DNA from 4 places in the Streptomyces sp. M41 genome. Region 1 is predicted to be linked to each of the others. Evidence: riboswitches for the same ligand, from Rfam matches in the RefSeq annotation. Region 1 holds a riboswitch; each other region holds the start of a gene.
What was found. Region 1 has a riboswitch for cyclic di-AMP ahead of ACHBTE_RS11245 (C40 family peptidase). Riboswitches for the same ligand answer to the same signal wherever they lie in the genome.

Region 1 (4,209 bases):
ACGACATCTCGGCGAACGACGTGATGGCCCAGTTCATGTACCTGGAGCACAGCAATCCCGACCAGGACATCTCGCTGTACATCAATTCGCCGGGCGGCTCGTTCAGCGCCATGTCGGCGATCTACGACACGATGCAGTTCGTCGCCTGTGACGTGGAGACGATCTGCCTGGGCCAGGCCGGCTCGGCGAGCGCCGTGCTGCTGGCGGCGGGCACCCCGGGCAAGCGGTTCGCCCTGCCGGGAGCGCGTGTGGTGATCCATCAGCCGGCGTTGCCCGAGCCGGTGCAGGGGCAGGCGAGCGATCTGGCCATCCAGGCCGACGAACTGACGCGCATTCGGACCCGGCTGGAGGAGATGCTCGCCCAGCACACCGGGCGCAGCCGTGCGCAGGTGGCCGCGGACATCGAGCGGGACAAGATCCTTGACGCCCAGGAGGCGCTGGAGTACGGGCTGGTGGACCGGATCATCCCCAGCCGCAAGGCGACCCTCGCCCCGCCCACGGGGAGGTGATCCGGCCGGTGCTCCCACCCGAGTTGCCGCCCCTTCCCGCACTGACGCGGGCCGAGGGCGAGTTGATCGACCGTTATCTCGAGGTGGTGGACCTGCTCGGCCGGATCAACCCGGCGCAGCACGGCGACACCTACCGCGGACTGCGCGCCGCCCAGGCGCTGGTGGCCAAGGCCGCCGCGCTGCGGGACGCGCTGGCGCTGATGCACCAGCGAGGCGAGACGGAGCTGCACGCCCCCACGCTGGCGCGCGCGCTGCGCGTGCTGGACGGAGAACGCCGCACGGCTCGTGTCACGGTGCCGCCGCGCTCCGACACTTGACGACGCGTACAGACCGGATCCGGACGGCTCGGCATGCCGAGCCGTCCGGATCGGCGTCGAAACGCACCAAACGGCGTACCCCCGTTCGGCGTAGCCGTGTCTCCTTTTGCGCGCCCCTCGATGTTGCGCAACAGCCATCGACGCAAGGCGGAATTGGGTGCTTCGTGCCTGGTCCGAGGCTCCTCGGGTATCTGGACATCTGCTCGAACACAAGGGTGTCCACCCGAACGGGTGAGTGGTGAGTAACACCACAAATCCCCGGTTCCGTTGGGTTTTTCGTTCATCCGTGCGTCAAGATCCCTGTCTGACGACAAGCCCCCGCCACAGCGGCGGGGCGGTCCGGGCGGACGCCGAGTCCTGCCGCCGCCCGGATGACCGGTCGACAGGAGTGGATCGGCAGGAGTGGAGGACCCGAGCAAGACGGGCCGCCGGAGCGGACGTTCGTTCGAACCGAGCAGCCCTTGGGGTGAAGCCGCGGCAACGCGGCCGGGCAACTTCGCCAGCCCGAATCCGACAGGTCATCCTTCACAGGCGGCTGACGAAGGGTTGCGCATGACTGCGCTCAATCGTGTCCCGTCGCTCATGGCCCGGGCCGGTACGGCCTCGGCCCTCACGCTCGTCGCAGTGGGCGGCACCGTGGTCGCCCCCGGCTTCGCCACCGAGGCCGAAGCCGCGACGCCGGCGACGAAGGCACTGAAGGTCGCGGCCTCCAAGAAGGGGGCCCCGTACAAGTGGGGCGCCACCGGGCCGAGCAGGTTCGACTGCTCCGGGCTCACGCTGTACTCGTACAAGAAGGCGGGCAAGAAGCTGCCCCGGACGGCGGCTCAGCAGTACAACAAGACCCGCCACATCTCCGCCCAGAACCGCAAGGCCGGAGACCTGGTGTTCTTCCACTCGGGGTCGTACGTCTACCACGTCGGCATCTACGCCGGGAAGGGAAAGATCTGGCACTCCCCGAAGAGCGGGGACGTGGTGAGGCTGCAGAAGATCTGGACCAGGAGCGTCTGGTACGGCCGGGTGAGGTGACCTTCCCGGGGGCGGTGAGGGCGGCCTGACACGCCGTCACCGCCCCCGGGGCTTCACAGGGCCGACAGCGGCCCCGCGAGAAGCGCCAGACCGAATACCGTCAGCGCGGCGCCCGTGCCGACCGTGACCGCCCGGGCTGCCCGCGGCCTGCGCAGCCATCTGCCCAGCCGGTCCACCAGCAGAGCGACGACCTGGAACCACACCAGCGCGATCGCGAGCACGATCAGGGCCAGCAGCAGCGTCCGGGGCAGCGCCGGCGAGCCCGCGGGCACGAACTGCGGCAGCACACTGAGGAAGGTGAGGGACGCCTTCGGGTTGAGGGCGTTGGTCACGAAGCCCTGCCGCAGCGGCCGGGCGGTGGACTCCTCGCGCCCCTCGGCCGGCTCGCCGGGCCCCCCACGCAGCGTCTGGACGCCCAGGTACAGCACATAGAGGCCCCCGACCACCTGGAGCGCCCGGAACAGTGCCGGCACGGCGGCCAGGACCGCGGCGACCCCGACCACCGCGAGCGTCACGTGGATGAGCAGCCCGGCCCCGATCCCCAGCGCACAGGCGACACCGGCCCGGCGGGAGACGAGAGCGTTGCGTACGACGACGGTGAAGTCGGCTCCCGGCATGGCGACCAGGCCGGCGGAGACGCCGGTGAAGGCGATGAGCTGTGCGTCCATGCCGTCAGGGTGCCTGACGGCAGCCTTCAGCAGGTATTTCCAATATGCTGCGCTCGCCTAAAGCATTGGTTAAGGCAGTGGCAGACGGGAGCCTCCATGTACGACCCGACCCGTCTGGCCGCCCTGGTGGCGGTAGCGGAGGCGGGTTCGATCACCCGGGCGGCCGAACGGCTCGGCTACACCACGCCCGCGCTCTCCCAGCAGCTGGCCAAACTGGAGCGCGAGGCGGGCACCGCCCTGCTGGTACGACACCATCGCGGGGCCCGCCTCACCGGTGCGGGCGAGCTGCTGGTGGCCCGGGCCCGCCGGGTGCTCGACGAGCTGGAGCGGGCGCGGCACGAACTGGCCCGGCTGACCGGCCTGTCGGGCGGGACCCTGCGTCTGGGCACCTTCCAGACCGCCGGTATCCATCTGCTGCCCCCGGCTCTCAGCGCCTTCCGCCGGGCGCATCCGGACGTGGAGCTGACCGTCGCCGACTACGAACCGTCGGCCGGTGTCACCGCCGTGGCGGCCGGTGAGGTCGATCTGGCGCTCACCCACGCCTACGAGCCGGGCTCGCCGGTCCCGCTGCCCTCGTCCGTCGGCCTCGAACCGATCCTCGTGGAGGAGCTGGTCCTGGTGTCCGCTCCGGGCCATGCCCTCACCAGCGGGACCGCTCGGCTGCCGCTGACCGAGCTCGCCGGGCAGCCGCTGATCAGCATGGCGCCGGACGCTCCGGCCCGGCGGGAGGTGGAAGCGGTGCTGGCGCGGGCCGGGGCCACCCCTTCGGTACTGGTTCCGACGCCGGGGTACCTGCTGGTGTGCGCGCTGGCCAGTGCGGGGCTCGGGGTGGCGGTCGTGCCGGAGATGGTGGCGCGCACGTCGGTCACTCCGGTCGGGGTGCGGGCGCTGGAGGGCGGAGGGCTGCGCCGTACGATCTCGGTCGCTTTTCGCAGCGACGAGGCGGCGCCGGCCGCGGACGCCTTCCGGGCCCTGCTGCGCGGCACGTTCGGGCGCGCCGGACAGCCGTCGCCGCCGTGAGGGGTCAGGGCTCCTGCTGTCCCGCCGCCGGCACCGGCGCCGTGGGGACGGTCCACGGCAGTTCGATGGAGACGGTCTTGCCGCCCTCACGGGTGGGCCGCACCCGCAGCTTGCCGCCGCACTCCGCGGTGAGCCAGCGGATGATGACCAGACCCCGGCCGTTGTCCTGCTGGACGGCGGCCGGCAGTCGCTTGGGGAAGCGCGGATGGCTGTCGGTCACGCCGATGCGCAGGTGTTCGTCACGGTCGAGCTCGATGTCCACCCTGAAGGTGGGTGACTGACCGAGCGTGTGCTGTACGGCGTTGGTGGCGAGTTCGGAGACGATCAGCCGGATGGTGTCGGCGGCTTCGGTGTCCGGTGGCAGTCCCCACTCGGCGAGGGTGGTGACCACGTAGCTCCGGGCCGCGGAGACCGAGGCGGGATCGCTCGGCAGAGTGACGGATGCTTCCAGGTGATCTGCCATGGCGACGTCGTCCCTTTCCCACGGGACCGCAGTCCGACACGGAGCGGATGGTTCGAGTACGGTCCCGGACTGGTGCTTCGTCGCCAGACTGCCATTACCGCGCCCGTCAGAGGTGGCGATCCACCAAGATATGCATATATCTGTCGCTCGATGCGGTGAACTCTGCGACGGCAGAGCGTATTTGGGCGGCCCGGTTGGAGTAAGGA
Region 2 (4,209 bases), 150 kb from region 1:
GAGTGCAACCAGGGCGGCCAGTTCGGCTTCATCGAGCTGGAGACCGAGCAGCCGATCGCGGAGGCGGTCGCCCTGTGGCTCGCCCGGCGCGCGCCGGAGGGCGGAGCCTCCGACGGCCGCCGCTGAGCCGGCCGGTGCGGTCGAGCCGGACGCCATGACGAGCAAGCCCGTCGCGTGGACTACGTTGTGAAGCACTGGAACCGACATGTGTTCGAAGTACCTCCTCGGGGGCGGACGCAGGCAACAGTGCAACGGGAGGCACGGGATGACCACGCGGCGGACCATCGCGCCGGAAGACCTCGACACGCTGGACCTGGCCGATGCACGGCTGCACGCCGAGCACGATCTGTCCGCCGTATGGCGCCACTTGAGGGAGCATCAGCCGGTCCACCGCAACCCGGCCACCGACACCGCCCCCGGATTCTGGGTGGTGACCCGGCACGCCGACGTCACCGCCGTCTACCGGGACAGCGCACGCTTCACCTCCGAGGGCGGCAATTTCCTGGAGACCCTCCTCGCCGGCGGCGACTCCGCGGCCGGCCGGATGCTCCCCACCACCGACGGCGCCAAGCACACCGGGCTGCGCCGGGTGCTGATGTCCGCGTTCTCGCCCCGGGCGCTGGAGCCGATCGTGGCGAGCGTGCGGCGCACGGTCGACCGGCTGCTGCGCGACGCGCTGGACAAGGGCACGTGCGACTTCGCCGCCGACGTGGCAGCCGGTGTCCCGCTCGCCGCCATCTGCGATCTGCTGGGCGTACCCGACGGCGACCGGGCCCATGTACTGAGCCTGACCTCCTCGGCACTCGGCTCGCACGACGCCGACAGTACGCCGCTGGACGCGTGGATCGCCAAGAACGAGATCCTGCTCTACTTCGCGGGACTCGCCCGCGACCGGCGTGACAGCCCCCACGCGGACGTCATCGCGCTGCTCGCGGGCAGCGAGGTGGGCGGGCTGCCGCTCGACGACGACGAGATCATGCTCAACTGCTACAGCCTGATCCTCGGCGGCGACGAGACCGCCCGCCTGTCCATGGTGGGCGCCGCCCTCGCCCTGCTGGAACACCCCGGGCAATGGCAGGCCCTCAAGCGGGGCGACGCCGCGATCGACACCGCCGTCGAGGAGATCCTGCGCTGGACGACCCCCGCCCTGCACGCCGGCCGCACCGCGACGACCGACACCGAGATCGCCGGCCGGCCGATCGCTGCCGGGGACCTCGTCACCGTCTGGAACGCCTCCGCCAACCGCGACGAACGGATCTTCGACGCGCCTGGTGAGCTGCGCCTGGACCGCACCCCCAACAAACACGTCACCTTCGCCTACGGCCCCCACTTCTGCCTCGGCGCCTACCTGGCCAGAGCGGAGATCGGCGCCGTACTGGCCGGGTTGCGGGACCTGGTGGCCCAGATGGAGCAGACCGGCCCCGCCAAGCCCGTCTACTCCAACTTCCTCAGCGGCCTCGGCACCCTGCCGCTCGCGCTGAAGGCCGCCTGAACGCCCGATCTTCCTCGGCCCGCCCGGCTCAGGCGGATCAGACCGGTCGTACGATGCTGTGGATCGCCGACTCACCGGCGTAGTGGATCGACTCCTCACGGATGACCGATCCGGGGCCGGGGGCGTGGATCATCATGCCGTCACCGGAGTAGATGCCGACGTGGGCCGAGTGGAAGAGGACCAGGTCACCGGGCTCGGCGGCGGTGACGGCGATGCCTCGTCCCGCGGTCGCCTGCTCCTGCGGGCTGCGGGGGAGTGTGATCCCCGCCGACCTCCAGGCGGCCCTGGTCAGACCGGCAGCGTCGTACGCGTCCGGCCCGGTGGTGCCCCAGACACAGGGCTTGCCCAGTTGGGCTCGGGCGAAGTCGAGGGCTCGGGTCGCTCGGGTGTCCTCGGGAGCGGGTGTCAGGGCCGGTGCGGGTGCGGGGTCTGACGCTGGGGTGGAGGCCCAGGATTCGGGTGCGGGGGCGACGGCCCCGTCGCCGGGGGCGTCGCCCGGGTTCTGTGCCGTGCTCCATGTACCGGTGTCCGGGGCCTGTGGGGTGGTCCACGTGTCGTCGGCGACCGGTGCGGATGTGGTGGTGTCCCATGTGCCGGTGGGGAGGGCTGGTGTGGTGTCCCATGTGCCGGTGGGCAGGGCTGGTGTGGTGTCCCATGTGCCGGTGGGCAGGGCTGGTGTCGCCCCCCATGTGTCCTCGGGCGGGGCCGGCGTGGTGCCCCATGTGTCCTCGGGCAGGGATGGGGCGACGGCCCGTGTGTCCATGGGCAGCGCCGGGACGGAGTCCCAGGTGTCCGTCGTCGATATCGGTGCCGTCAGCGGATCCAGCTCCGCCGGTGCTGTGACCTGCTGCGTCGTGTACGCGGACAGCAGGGCGCGGGCACGCTCGATCTTGCGCTGGTTCTGTTCCTTGGACGCCTTCAGTGTGGACTGCTGGCTCTCGGCCGCCGGGGCGGGCAGGGCCGGCGCGGCGATGGGGCCCGCCGTCAACTCCGCGATCGGCGCCGCGGGCAGCTCCAGGGCAGGGCGGCCGGGCGAGGGCAGTGCGAGGTCGGTGAGGTCCGGCGCCGTGCGCTCGGCCGGGCGGGCCGACCGGGTCCCCCTCGGACGGTCCGGCGTCCTGTCGCCCGTCAGGGCCGCCGCGACCGTGGGACCCAACTTCGCGCGGGCGGCCTCGAACCACTGCCGGGCGACGCTGTCGACCGCGGGAGCGCCGCGCCCGCTCTCGGCGTCCCGAGCCGAGGCGCCCGGCCTGTGTCCGGCGTCGGCCGGCCGGTCGGCGCGCGCCCGAGGTCCCTTCGCCGCCGCGCGCGTGGCGTTGTAGGTGCCCGTGTCGGACTCGGCCTGGTCGTACAGGGAGCTGACCCGTCGGCTCACCTCCTCGCGACTCGGTGCCTCGTCGCCGGGGGAAGCCGCGGCGTTGGCCGTCTGACCGAGCAGGGCCACAGAGGTGAGGGCCGCCGATGCGAGTGCGGAATTGCGCTTGCCGGGCAGGCTCAAAGCCCCCGGACGCGCGGTGCGTTCCGGCGCCATGGGCGACGTACTCCTTCCGTGCTCCGCCTACCGGGTCAGCTGACGGGTTCGGGCGGCGGTTTCCGGAAGGTGTGCCCTACGGCCCTGCCCCGAAGGGGAGTTGGGCCGATTCACCACAAGCTCGGTTGGGTCCCCGGCTCCAGCGGCCCATCTGGACGCACCGGACTCGGCGGAGGGCGCACGTCCCGGCGGGGTTCGCCGGAGATCTTCGTGCGGCCTGAGCCGTAACCTAACGAACTTGTGTGCCTCACGTGAAGATTGACGTGTGAAATGTCCGATACGTTTTTGTGACCTTCGACGCCGGCGGTGCGTGGACCACCGGTTTCGCTGCGCGCTGCTTCGGTTCCGCCACGGATCGTAGTGATCGCCGCGGATCGTAGTGATCGAGGGCCGCTCCGCTCGATCGGGCGGTAGGTGATGCCGTGCGGGCCGGTTTCGCGCCCTCGAAGGGTCTTGCTCCGCCGACGGAAACCAGTCACACTGGATACCGAACGAATGGTCGGTTGGGAAGCGGGATTCGATGACGACTGCACACTCCGCCGAGGCGCCCCCCGAGGAGCCGCTCCAGCAGCACTTCGACGCGACGATCTCGCGCGACCAGCGCATCGAGCCGCGCGACTGGATGCCCGAGGGCTACCGCAGGACGCTGATCAGGCAGATCGCTCAGCACGCCCACTCGGAGATCATCGGCATGCAACCCGAGGGTGAGTGGATCACCAAGGCGCCGTCCCTGCGCCGCAAGGCGATCCTGTTCGCCAAGGTCCAGGACGAGGCAGGCCACGGCCTCTATCTGTACTCGGCGGCGGAGACCCTGGGCACCGACCGCGCGGAGCTGACGAACCGCCTCGTCGAGGGCCGCCAGAAGTACTCGTCGATCTTCAACTACCCGACGCTGAGCTTCGCCGACGTCGGCGTGATCGGCTGGTTCGTGGACGGCGCCGCGATCTGCAACCAGGTGCCGCTGTGCCGCAGCTCCTACGGGCCGTACGCGCGCGCGATGGTGCGGATCTGCAAGGAGGAGTCCTTCCACCAGCGACAGGGCTACGAACTGCTGATGACGATGATGCGCGGCACCGACGCCCAGCGCGAGATGGTGCAGGACGCCGTGAACCGCTGGTGGTGGCCCTCGCTGATGATGTTCGGCCCGCCCGACGACGCCTCGCCCAACTCCGCGCAGTCGATGGCC
Region 3 (4,209 bases), on a different contig from region 1:
ATCGCCACGATCATGGCGCGCGCCCTTTCCGAAGGCACCGACAAGCACACCGCCGAGGAGTTCGCCGCCGAGCTGGAGCGCTGCGGCGCCACGCTCGACGCCTACGCCGACCACCCCGGCGTCCGCGTCAGCCTCGAGGTGCCCGTCTCCCGGCTGCCCAAGGCCCTCGACCTGCTCGCCGACGCCCTCAGGGCGCCCGCGTTCGCCGACGCCGAGGTCGAGCGTCTGGTGCGCAACCGGCTCGACGAGATCCCGCACGAGCTGGCCAACCCCTCCCGTCGCGCCGCCAAGGAGCTCGCCAAGGAGCTGTTCCCGGCGACCTCGCGCATGTCGCGTCCGCGCCAGGGCACCGAGGACACGGTCGCGGGCATCGACTCCGCCGCCGTACGCGCCTTCTACGAGCGGCATGTGCGGCCCGCCACCTCCACCGTCGTGGTCGTCGGCGACCTCACCGGGGTCGACCTCGACGGCCTGCTCGGCGACACCCTCGGCGCGTGGACCGGCTCCGCGGCCGAGCCGCGGCCCGTTCCGCCGGTGACCGCCGACGACGCCGGGCGCGTCGTGATCGTGGACCGGCCCGGCGCCGTGCAGACACAGCTGCTGATCGGCCGTCTCGGTCCCGACCGGCACGACCGCGTGTGGCCGGCGCAGGTGCTCGGCACGTACTGCCTGGGCGGCACCCTCACCTCCCGTCTGGACAAGGTCCTGCGCGAGGAGAAGGGCTACACCTACGGCGTGCGCGCCTTCGCCCAGGTCCTGCGCTCCGCCCCGGACGGCACGGGCGCGGCGATGCTCGCCATCAGCGGCTCCGTCGACACCCCGAACACCGGTCCGGCGCTGGACGACCTGTGGAAGGTCCTGCGCGGGGTCGCCGGCGAGGGGCTCACCGACGCCGAGCGGGACTTCGCCGTTCAGAACCTCGTCGGGGTGGCGCCGCTGAAGTACGAGACGGCCGCCGCCGTGGCGAGCACGCTGGCCGACCAGGTCGAGCAGCATCTGCCGGACGACTTCCAGGGGAAGCTGTACCAGCGGCTCGCGTCGACCGGCACCGTCGAGGCCACCGCCGCGGCCGTGAGCGCCTTCCCGGTGGACCGCCTGGTCACGATCCTCGTCGGTGACGCGGCCGAGATCCGGGAGCCCGTCGAGGCCCTCGGAATCGGTGAAGTCACCGTCGTGGCGGCCGAGTAGAGGTACCGGCAGTGCCGGACGACGGCACGCGCGCGTGAGGGGCCCCGGAGACCGCCGAGTCACCGGGGCCCCTTTATGCCCGAATTGAGGGAGAGGTTGCCTGTCTGCCCTGTGGGATGCGCTACAAAAGCCGCGATGCGTTTGGGGATTGAAAGTGGCCCCGTTTAGCGTCTTCCGGGCTGTCCGTCAGGCAGTGCGCCGCGCCCGCGGCACCGGACAGTCATCGCCGAGTCCCCGTACGGCGCGAGCCAGGGGAGCCGGGGACCCACCTCCTGCCGCCGCTATCGCGGCTGCAGGGGCCCAGTAGTCCCTGGGGTGAATCGGACGCCCGCGCGAGATCGCGAGGGGGTCCGTAGGAGACCTTCCTGCTCCGAACCCGTCAGCTAACCCGGTAGGCGAGAAGGAAGGAAAGGATCAGCCACTACATGGCGTTCACCTGCGCCACGGGGAAGAACCGCCCCAGCGGGAAGCACCGTAAGCCCGGCCGGTTCGAGCGCACCACGGCCCGTGCGGCCGGCGTCGCCGCTCTCACCGCCACCGGCGTGATGGGCACCCTGGCCGCCCCGGCGCTCGCCGCCGAGCCCGCCGCGGAGCAGACCGGCCTCATCCCGGTCATCACCGTCGACAACTCGATCGCCGAGCAGATCGACGCCCAGGCCGACGCGCAGGAGCAGGCGGCCGAGGAGGCCGCCGCCGCGAAGAAGGCCGCCCAGGAGGCCGCCCGTAAGAAGGCGGCCGAGAAGGCCAAGAAGGAGCGCGAGGCCAAGGAGCGCGCCGCGCGCGAGGCCGAGCGCAAGCGTCTGCTGTCCTACGTCGCCCCGATCTCCGGCTCGTACGTCTCCACCGGCTACAAGGCCGGCGGCGCCGTCTGGTCCTCCGGCAGTCACACCGGCGTCGACTTCCACGCCGGCAGCGGCACGTCTGTGCACTCGGTCGGTGCCGGCACCGTCGTGGAGGCCGGCTGGGGCGGGGCCTACGGCAACAACGTCGTGATCAAGATGAACGACGGTACGTACACCCAGTACGGCCATCTGTCGTCCATCGGCGTCTCGGTCGGCCAGACGGTCACCCCCGGCCAGCAGATCGGCCTGTCCGGCGCCACCGGCAATGTCACCGGACCGCACCTGCACTTCGAGGCCCGCACCACCGCGGAGTACGGCTCCGACATCGACCCCGTCGCCTACCTCCGCTCGCACGGCGTGAGCCTCTGACGGTTCCTCCACGTCTGCCCGAAAGCCCCGGCTCACCGAGCCGGGGCTTTCGGCGTTCGCGGGGATGTTCGGCTGTCCAAAAAATATCCATGGATTCCGGCCCGCCGTCGGAAATTCCGGCCCGTTGCCATAGAGTCACCCAACACACGTCATTCGTCGACGTTGCACGGGGATTAAAGCGGAGGTCGGTCATGCGTATTCCGGCGCACTCGGTATGCACCGCGATCCGGGACGATATCGTCGCCGGTGTCCATGAGCGCGGCAGCCGCCTCACCGAGGAACTTCTCGCACGCCGCTACGGCGTCTCGCGCGTCCCTGTGCGGGAGGCCCTGCGCACCCTGGAGGCGGAGGGTTTCGTGGTGACCCGGCGCCACGCGGGCGCGTGCGTCGCCGAACCGACCGAGCAGGAGGCCGCCGACCTGCTGGAGATGCGCACCCTCCTGGAACCCCTCGGCGCCTCCCGGGCGGCTCAGCGGCGCACCGAAGCCCACCTCAAGGTGCTGCGCGGCCTGGTCAGGTTGGGCCAGGAGCGTGCCAGGAGGGGGAACAGCGAGGATCTGCGCTCCCTGGGCGGTTGGTTCCACGAGACGCTGGCCCAGGCGTCCGGCAGCCCTGCCCTGACCTCGATGCTGACCCAGCTGCGCCACAAGATCGCCTGGATGTACACGGTGGAGCCGCCCGTCGACCCCATGGCCTGCTGGACCGAGCACGGCGCGATCGTGGACGCGGTGGCGCGCGGCGACGGTGAGCGCGCCCGGGCGCTCACGGCGCTGCACACCGAGCGCGCGACCTCCGCGCACCGGCTGCGCTCCGGCTCCGCCGTGGAGCGCAGGGAGCGTGTGAGGAATTCGCAACACCCCGTAAACATGCCGAGCCTGCGGCATTAACACGGGCGCCGTATACAAAGAGGGGATATTCGGCGGCGGAGAATTTCGACTGCCGTTTTCGGTGTGTCGTCAATTCGGTCGGCGACCGTCGGTCGCCCGCCGGAAAAGCCTCGGCCGGCTGCTGAAAAACGGCGAAGGCGCGCCCGCCGAAAGACAGCGAAGCCGCTCGCCGAAAGACGGCGAAGCCACGCCCACCGAAAGACAGCGAGGCCGGGCCGAAAAGCAGCGAAGCCGCGCCCGCCGAAAAGCGGACGCGGCTTCACCGTTTGCTGCGGAGACCCGCTCAGGTCCCTCAGACCGTCTCGGGCAGCTCCTCGAGGCCCTCGGCGACCAGCTTCGCCAGCCGGTCGAGGGCGGCATCCGCGCCCTCGGCGTCGGAAGCGAGGACGATCTCCTCGCCGCCCTGGGCGCCCAGGCCCAGGACCGCGAGCATGGAGGCCGCGTTGACGGGGTTGCCGTCGGCCTTGGCGATCGTCACCGGGACGCCTGTGGCCGTGGCGGCTCGGACGAAGATGGAGGCGGGGCGGGCATGGAGGCCCTCGGCCCAGCCGACGTTGACGCGGCGCTCAGCCATGTGTTGCTGCCCTTCGGTGTTCAGGGTTGTCTAGACCAGTTTCCCACACTCGTGAAGCACGCCGGGAGAGGACAAAACACCCCTCCTCCGGTGACCGTCGGGTCGCGGCCTCGACCCCACGTACATCCTGCACAGACTGCCTCGCGCCGTTGTCGTACGCGAGCCGTACTCTGGGCCCCATGCAGAGCGCCTCGGACCGGCACGAGTACCCCGCCCACTGGGAAGCCGACGTGGTGCTGCGCGACGGCGGCACCGCACGCATCCGCCCCATCACCGTTGACGACGCCGAGCGCCTGGTCAGCTTCTACGAGCAGGTGTCGGACGAGTCGAAGTACTACCGCTTCTTCGC
Region 4 (4,209 bases), on a different contig from region 1:
GACGAAGTGGCCGACCACTTCGACGAGAAGGAGCTGTCGGCACTGATTCTCACCGTCTCCGTCACCAACATGTTCAACCGCATCAACACCACCATCAAGGAGCCCGCGGGCACCACTTGGGGGTGAAATAGCAACAAGGGGGCGGAAGTTGTCAGGGCGGAACGGAACCGGAAATGAAACGGTGAGCGGCGGCGCAACCGGAACAGGTGTCAACACATGTGAACACAGCAGCCGTCCGGTTCACGTCGAGTCGATGGGGCGTCCTGTCCGTATTCTCTGATCATGGCCGCACCTATCGCATATTCACTCATCGCCACTGACCTCGACGGGACCCTGCTCCGAGGCGACGACACGCTCTCGGACCGGTCCATCGACGCGCTCGCGCTGGCGGTGGCGGCCGGTGCCCAGCACCTCGTGGTGACGGGACGGCCGGCGCCCAGAGTGCGGCCTCTCCTGGATGTCATGGGCAGCACGGGGCTCGCGGTGTGCGGGCAGGGGGCGCAGTTGTACGACGCGGGCGCGGACCGTCTGCTGTGGTCCATCACCCTGGACCGGGAGTTGGCGGAAACCGCGCTCGGCAAGATCGAGGCCGAGGTGGGTCAGGTGTACGCGGCCGTCGACCAGGACGGTGTGGACGGGCTCACGCTCATCGAACCGGGGTACCTGATGCCCCACCCGACACTGCCCGCCGTACGGGTCAGGCACCGCGACGACCTGTGGTGCGAGCCGATCAGCAAGGTGCTGCTGCGCCATCCGGTCCTGTCGGACGACGAGTTGGCGGCGACGGCACGGGCGGTGGTCGGCTCTCTCGCCACCGTCACCATGTCGGGCCCCGGGACCGTCGAACTCCAGCCATGCGGCATCACCAAGGCGACCGGTCTCGCGCTCGCCGCCGACCATCTCGGCCTCGGCGCGCACGAGACCGTCGCCTTCGGTGACATGCCCAATGACATCCCCATGTTCGACTGGGCCGCTCACGGTGTCGCGATGGCCAACGCGCATCCCGAACTCAAAGCGGTCGCCGACGAGATCACCCTGTCGAACGAGGACGACGGCATCGCCGTCGTCCTCGAGGCACTGTTCGCGGGGAGCCTGGCCGACTTCGCCCAGTAGGTCGCCGACTTTGTCCAGTAGGTCGCAGGGTCCGGCCTCCGCCGGGACCGGACCCTGTTCCCCCGGGTTCGGTAGGGCCGCGCACGACCCTGGGGTCTAGTAAGGACCGTTGACGTTGTCGATCGAGCCGTAGCGCGCGGCTGCGTAGTTGCACGCGGCCGTGATGTTCGCGACCGGGTCGAAGGGGTCGTACGCCGTTCCCGGCACGTGGTAGGCCGCGAACGTCGGGTCGATGACCTGGAGGAGCCCCTTGGAGGGGGTGCCCGCCACGGCGTTGGAATCCCAGTTGTTGATGGCGGCCGGGTTGCCCGACGACTCACGCAGGATGTTGCGGTGAATGCCCTCATAGGAGCCGGGAATCCCCTTTTGCCCCATGATGTCCAGGGCCTCGCGGATCCAGCCGTCGAGGTTGTCGGGGTAGGTCTTCGCGGCGGCATGGGTGGCCTGGGCGACGCCGGACTTCTTGGCAGGCGAGGCCGCCTTGTCGGCCGTCTTCGTGGCGGCCGTCTTCGTGGCCCGGACCTTCAGGTCGACGCCCGGGTGGATCAGCCGCGGGTCGTCGCCGATGGCCTTGCGGTTGTCCTTGTAGAGCTGTCGCCAGCCGCCCTGGGCGTCGTAACGGTCCGCGATGCCGTAGAGCGTGTCGCCCTTCTTGGTGGTGTAGCTGAGGGATCCGACCTTCGCCGCGGTGGGGGCCTGGGCGGGCTCGGCGGCGGTCGCGGTGGTCGCGCTCAGCAAGGGGAGCGCGAGAGCGGCGGTGCCGGTTCCGGCGGCCACGACACGTCGGGTGAGCGGGTTGGTACGGGGGCGGCGGTGTTTGCCTCGGGGCATGGCGCTGTTCCTCTCCGGCGCCTGCGAGGTGAGCTGTCGGGTTCGGGCGGGAGATGCCCGGCCGCGCCGCCGTGTGACGGTGCGACTTCACCCCTAGCCGGCCCGGTGTGCCATCAAGGCGTCCGGTCCGGCGACTTACCTGGGTCCCCCGCTCCTGCCGTGCGTGTGTGAGTGGCGTAGGTGGATGGCGCGGGCGGCGGCAGGATTAGGCGTCCGCCCGACTGAGCGGGAACGTATGCGAGAGCACATGTCCGGAACAAGTGCCCTAGTCACCTGTCATGCGGGTTGACCATGGTCGGGTGCGTATGAGGCGCTTGATCCTTTGCGGTTGCCAAGCCTCAACTTGCGTTTGCCGTAAGGGGAGGCGGGGGTGGGCGCGGTCGCGGGGGAGAAGGGGGCTGCGTGACCCAACTCACTGGTATTCACAAGAGCGGCAAATCGGGCAATGAATCCAACTCGCCTGTAATGGGCCGCTCATGGAGTCCGTTTTTCCCGTGTCGGCAGCAATTGGGCCTCTTCGTGTCGTCTTCGAGCGGGGCGGTCAGGTGGGGGATTCATCCCTCAACGTCCATATTTCCTGGCGCACTTCACGCTTACTTCGCGCTCATTCCGCGCTCGGTTCGCGCTCGAGGGCGTTGGGCGTGGACGGAACCTCGGGCGTGATTCCAGTCGTTGTCATAGCGGTCGTCCGTGGGATGTCCCGCGGCGGGTACTCGGGGGGTGCCGGTGCGGGGTACGGCACCCGGCAGGGTGGCGAGGGGGAGGGGTGAACGGGTGCGCATGAAGGTGAATCCCGGCGGGGCGGTCACGTCCGGATCAGGACTCAGGGTGCTACTTACCTATAAGTGGATAGATGTCCGTCCGTATCAGGTGATCAAAAACTTGCCGGTCGTGATCCGATACCGCCCGTGGTGGACGGGTGGGCGGCATCGGTGATCGAAACGTGACCGGATACGCTGACTTGAGTGATGGCAGCGACCTATCGACAAACCGTGTAACCGCCAGTAGACACCAGCAGACAGGAGACCCCTCGTGACCGTCGTCGGGCCGTTCGGGCTGAGCGTGCGGGACCAGGCTCTGGAAGCCGATGTCCAGGCCGGATTGGCGGCTGTCGAGGAGGGTTTGCTCGAAGCCACCAAGAGCGAGGTCCCCTTCATCACCGAGGCCGCCCAGCACCTGGTGCGGGCCGGGGGCAAGCGGTTCCGGCCGCTGCTCGTGATGCTCGCCGCCCAGTTCGGGGACCGGCACGCGCCGGGGGTCGTGCCGTCGGCGGTGGTGGTGGAGCTGACGCATCTGGCGACGCTGTACCACGACGACGTGATGGACGAGGCCGCCGTACGTCGGGGTGTCGCGAGTGCGAACACCCGCTGGGGGAACTCCGTCGCCGTCCTGACCGGGGATTTCCTGTTCGCGCGTGCCTCGCACATCCTGGCCGACCTCGGTCCCGAGGCGGTGCGGGTGCAGGCCGAGGCGTTCGAGCGGCTGGTGACCGGGCAGATCCTGGAGACGGCGGGACCGCAGGACGGGCGGGATCCGGTCGAGCACTATCTGGATGTGCTGAGCGGGAAGACAGGGTCGCTGGTGGCGGTCTCGTGCCGGTTCGGGGCGATGATGTCGGGCACCGACGAGACGGTGGTCGACGTGCTGACCCAGTACGGGGAGCGCCTGGGGGTCGCCTTCCAGCTGGCGGACGACGTGCTGGACATCGCGAGCGACTCCCACGAGTCCGGGAAGACGCCCGGTACGGATCTCCGGGAGGGCATCCCGACCATGCCGGTGCTGCGGCTGCGCGAGCGGGCCGAGCGACTGGGGCTGGCGGAGGACATCGCCCTGTGCGAGCTGCTGGACTCCGACCTGAGCGACGACGCCCGGCATGCGGAGGCGTTGGCCGCCCTGCGGGTGCATCCGGCGCTGGAGCAGGCGCGGCGGGACACGGTGCGCTACGCGGAGGAGGCGCGGGCCGCGCTGGCTCCGTTGCCTGACATCGACGCCAAGGCTGCGTTGATGGAGCTGTGCGACGCCGTGGTGCATCGGGCGGGGTGAGGGGGAGGCGTTCCGCGCCCTTGGCCAGGGTGGCCAGGCTGATCGGGCCGGTCGTCATGCCGGCTGGGTCGGTCGTCATGCCGGCTGGGCTGGGTGTCTGTGCCGGGGCCCCAGGCCGTGACCTGATCCTTCTTGCGTGACGCGCCTCACGTTCTGGACTGAGTCCAATATTAGATCATCGTGAGCACCCCCGAGCTCGATCTGAGGGCCACTCAGTCCGGC

Region 2: linked by a shared signal. The riboswitch ahead of ACHBTE_RS10600 (NlpC/P60 family protein) and the one ahead of ACHBTE_RS11245 (C40 family peptidase) in region 1 are both predicted to bind cyclic di-AMP.
Region 3: linked by a shared signal. The riboswitch ahead of ACHBTE_RS03995 (M23 family metallopeptidase) and the one ahead of ACHBTE_RS11245 (C40 family peptidase) in region 1 are both predicted to bind cyclic di-AMP.
Region 4: linked by a shared signal. The riboswitch ahead of ACHBTE_RS05110 (transglycosylase SLT domain-containing protein) and the one ahead of ACHBTE_RS11245 (C40 family peptidase) in region 1 are both predicted to bind cyclic di-AMP.

Annotation. Positions count from the first base shown of each region.
Region 1 is NZ_JBIMKE010000006.1:247,813-252,021, forward strand. It holds gene ACHBTE_RS11235 (ATP-dependent Clp protease proteolytic subunit) at 1-509, shown strand, start outside; gene ACHBTE_RS11240 (hypothetical protein) at 518-826, shown strand; cyclic di-AMP (ydaO/yuaA leader) riboswitch at 1,165-1,375, shown strand; gene ACHBTE_RS11245 (C40 family peptidase) at 1,379-1,852, shown strand; gene ACHBTE_RS11250 (LysE family translocator) at 1,906-2,520, opposite strand; gene ACHBTE_RS11255 (LysR family transcriptional regulator) at 2,617-3,540, shown strand; gene ACHBTE_RS11260 (ATP-binding protein) at 3,545-4,003, opposite strand.
Region 2 is NZ_JBIMKE010000006.1:97,997-102,205, reverse strand. It holds gene ACHBTE_RS10610 (MvdC/MvdD family ATP grasp protein) at 1-126, shown strand, start outside; gene ACHBTE_RS10605 (cytochrome P450) at 266-1,492, shown strand; gene ACHBTE_RS10600 (NlpC/P60 family protein) at 1,530-3,023, opposite strand; cyclic di-AMP (ydaO/yuaA leader) riboswitch at 3,032-3,205, opposite strand; gene paaA (1,2-phenylacetyl-CoA epoxidase subunit PaaA) at 3,544-4,209, shown strand, end outside.
Region 3 is NZ_JBIMKE010000002.1:377,866-382,074, reverse strand. It holds gene ACHBTE_RS04000 (M16 family metallopeptidase) at 1-1,188, shown strand, start outside; cyclic di-AMP (ydaO/yuaA leader) riboswitch at 1,403-1,600, shown strand; gene ACHBTE_RS03995 (M23 family metallopeptidase) at 1,614-2,399, shown strand; gene ACHBTE_RS03990 (GntR family transcriptional regulator) at 2,591-3,286, shown strand; gene ACHBTE_RS03985 (HPr family phosphocarrier protein) at 3,579-3,860, opposite strand; gene ACHBTE_RS03980 (GNAT family N-acetyltransferase) at 4,040-4,209, shown strand, end outside.
Region 4 is NZ_JBIMKE010000003.1:153,430-157,638, forward strand. It holds gene ACHBTE_RS05100 (carboxymuconolactone decarboxylase family protein) at 1-126, shown strand, start outside; gene ACHBTE_RS05105 (HAD family hydrolase) at 283-1,113, shown strand; gene ACHBTE_RS05110 (transglycosylase SLT domain-containing protein) at 1,210-1,944, opposite strand; cyclic di-AMP (ydaO/yuaA leader) riboswitch at 1,950-2,131, opposite strand; gene ACHBTE_RS05115 (polyprenyl synthetase family protein) at 2,977-3,987, shown strand.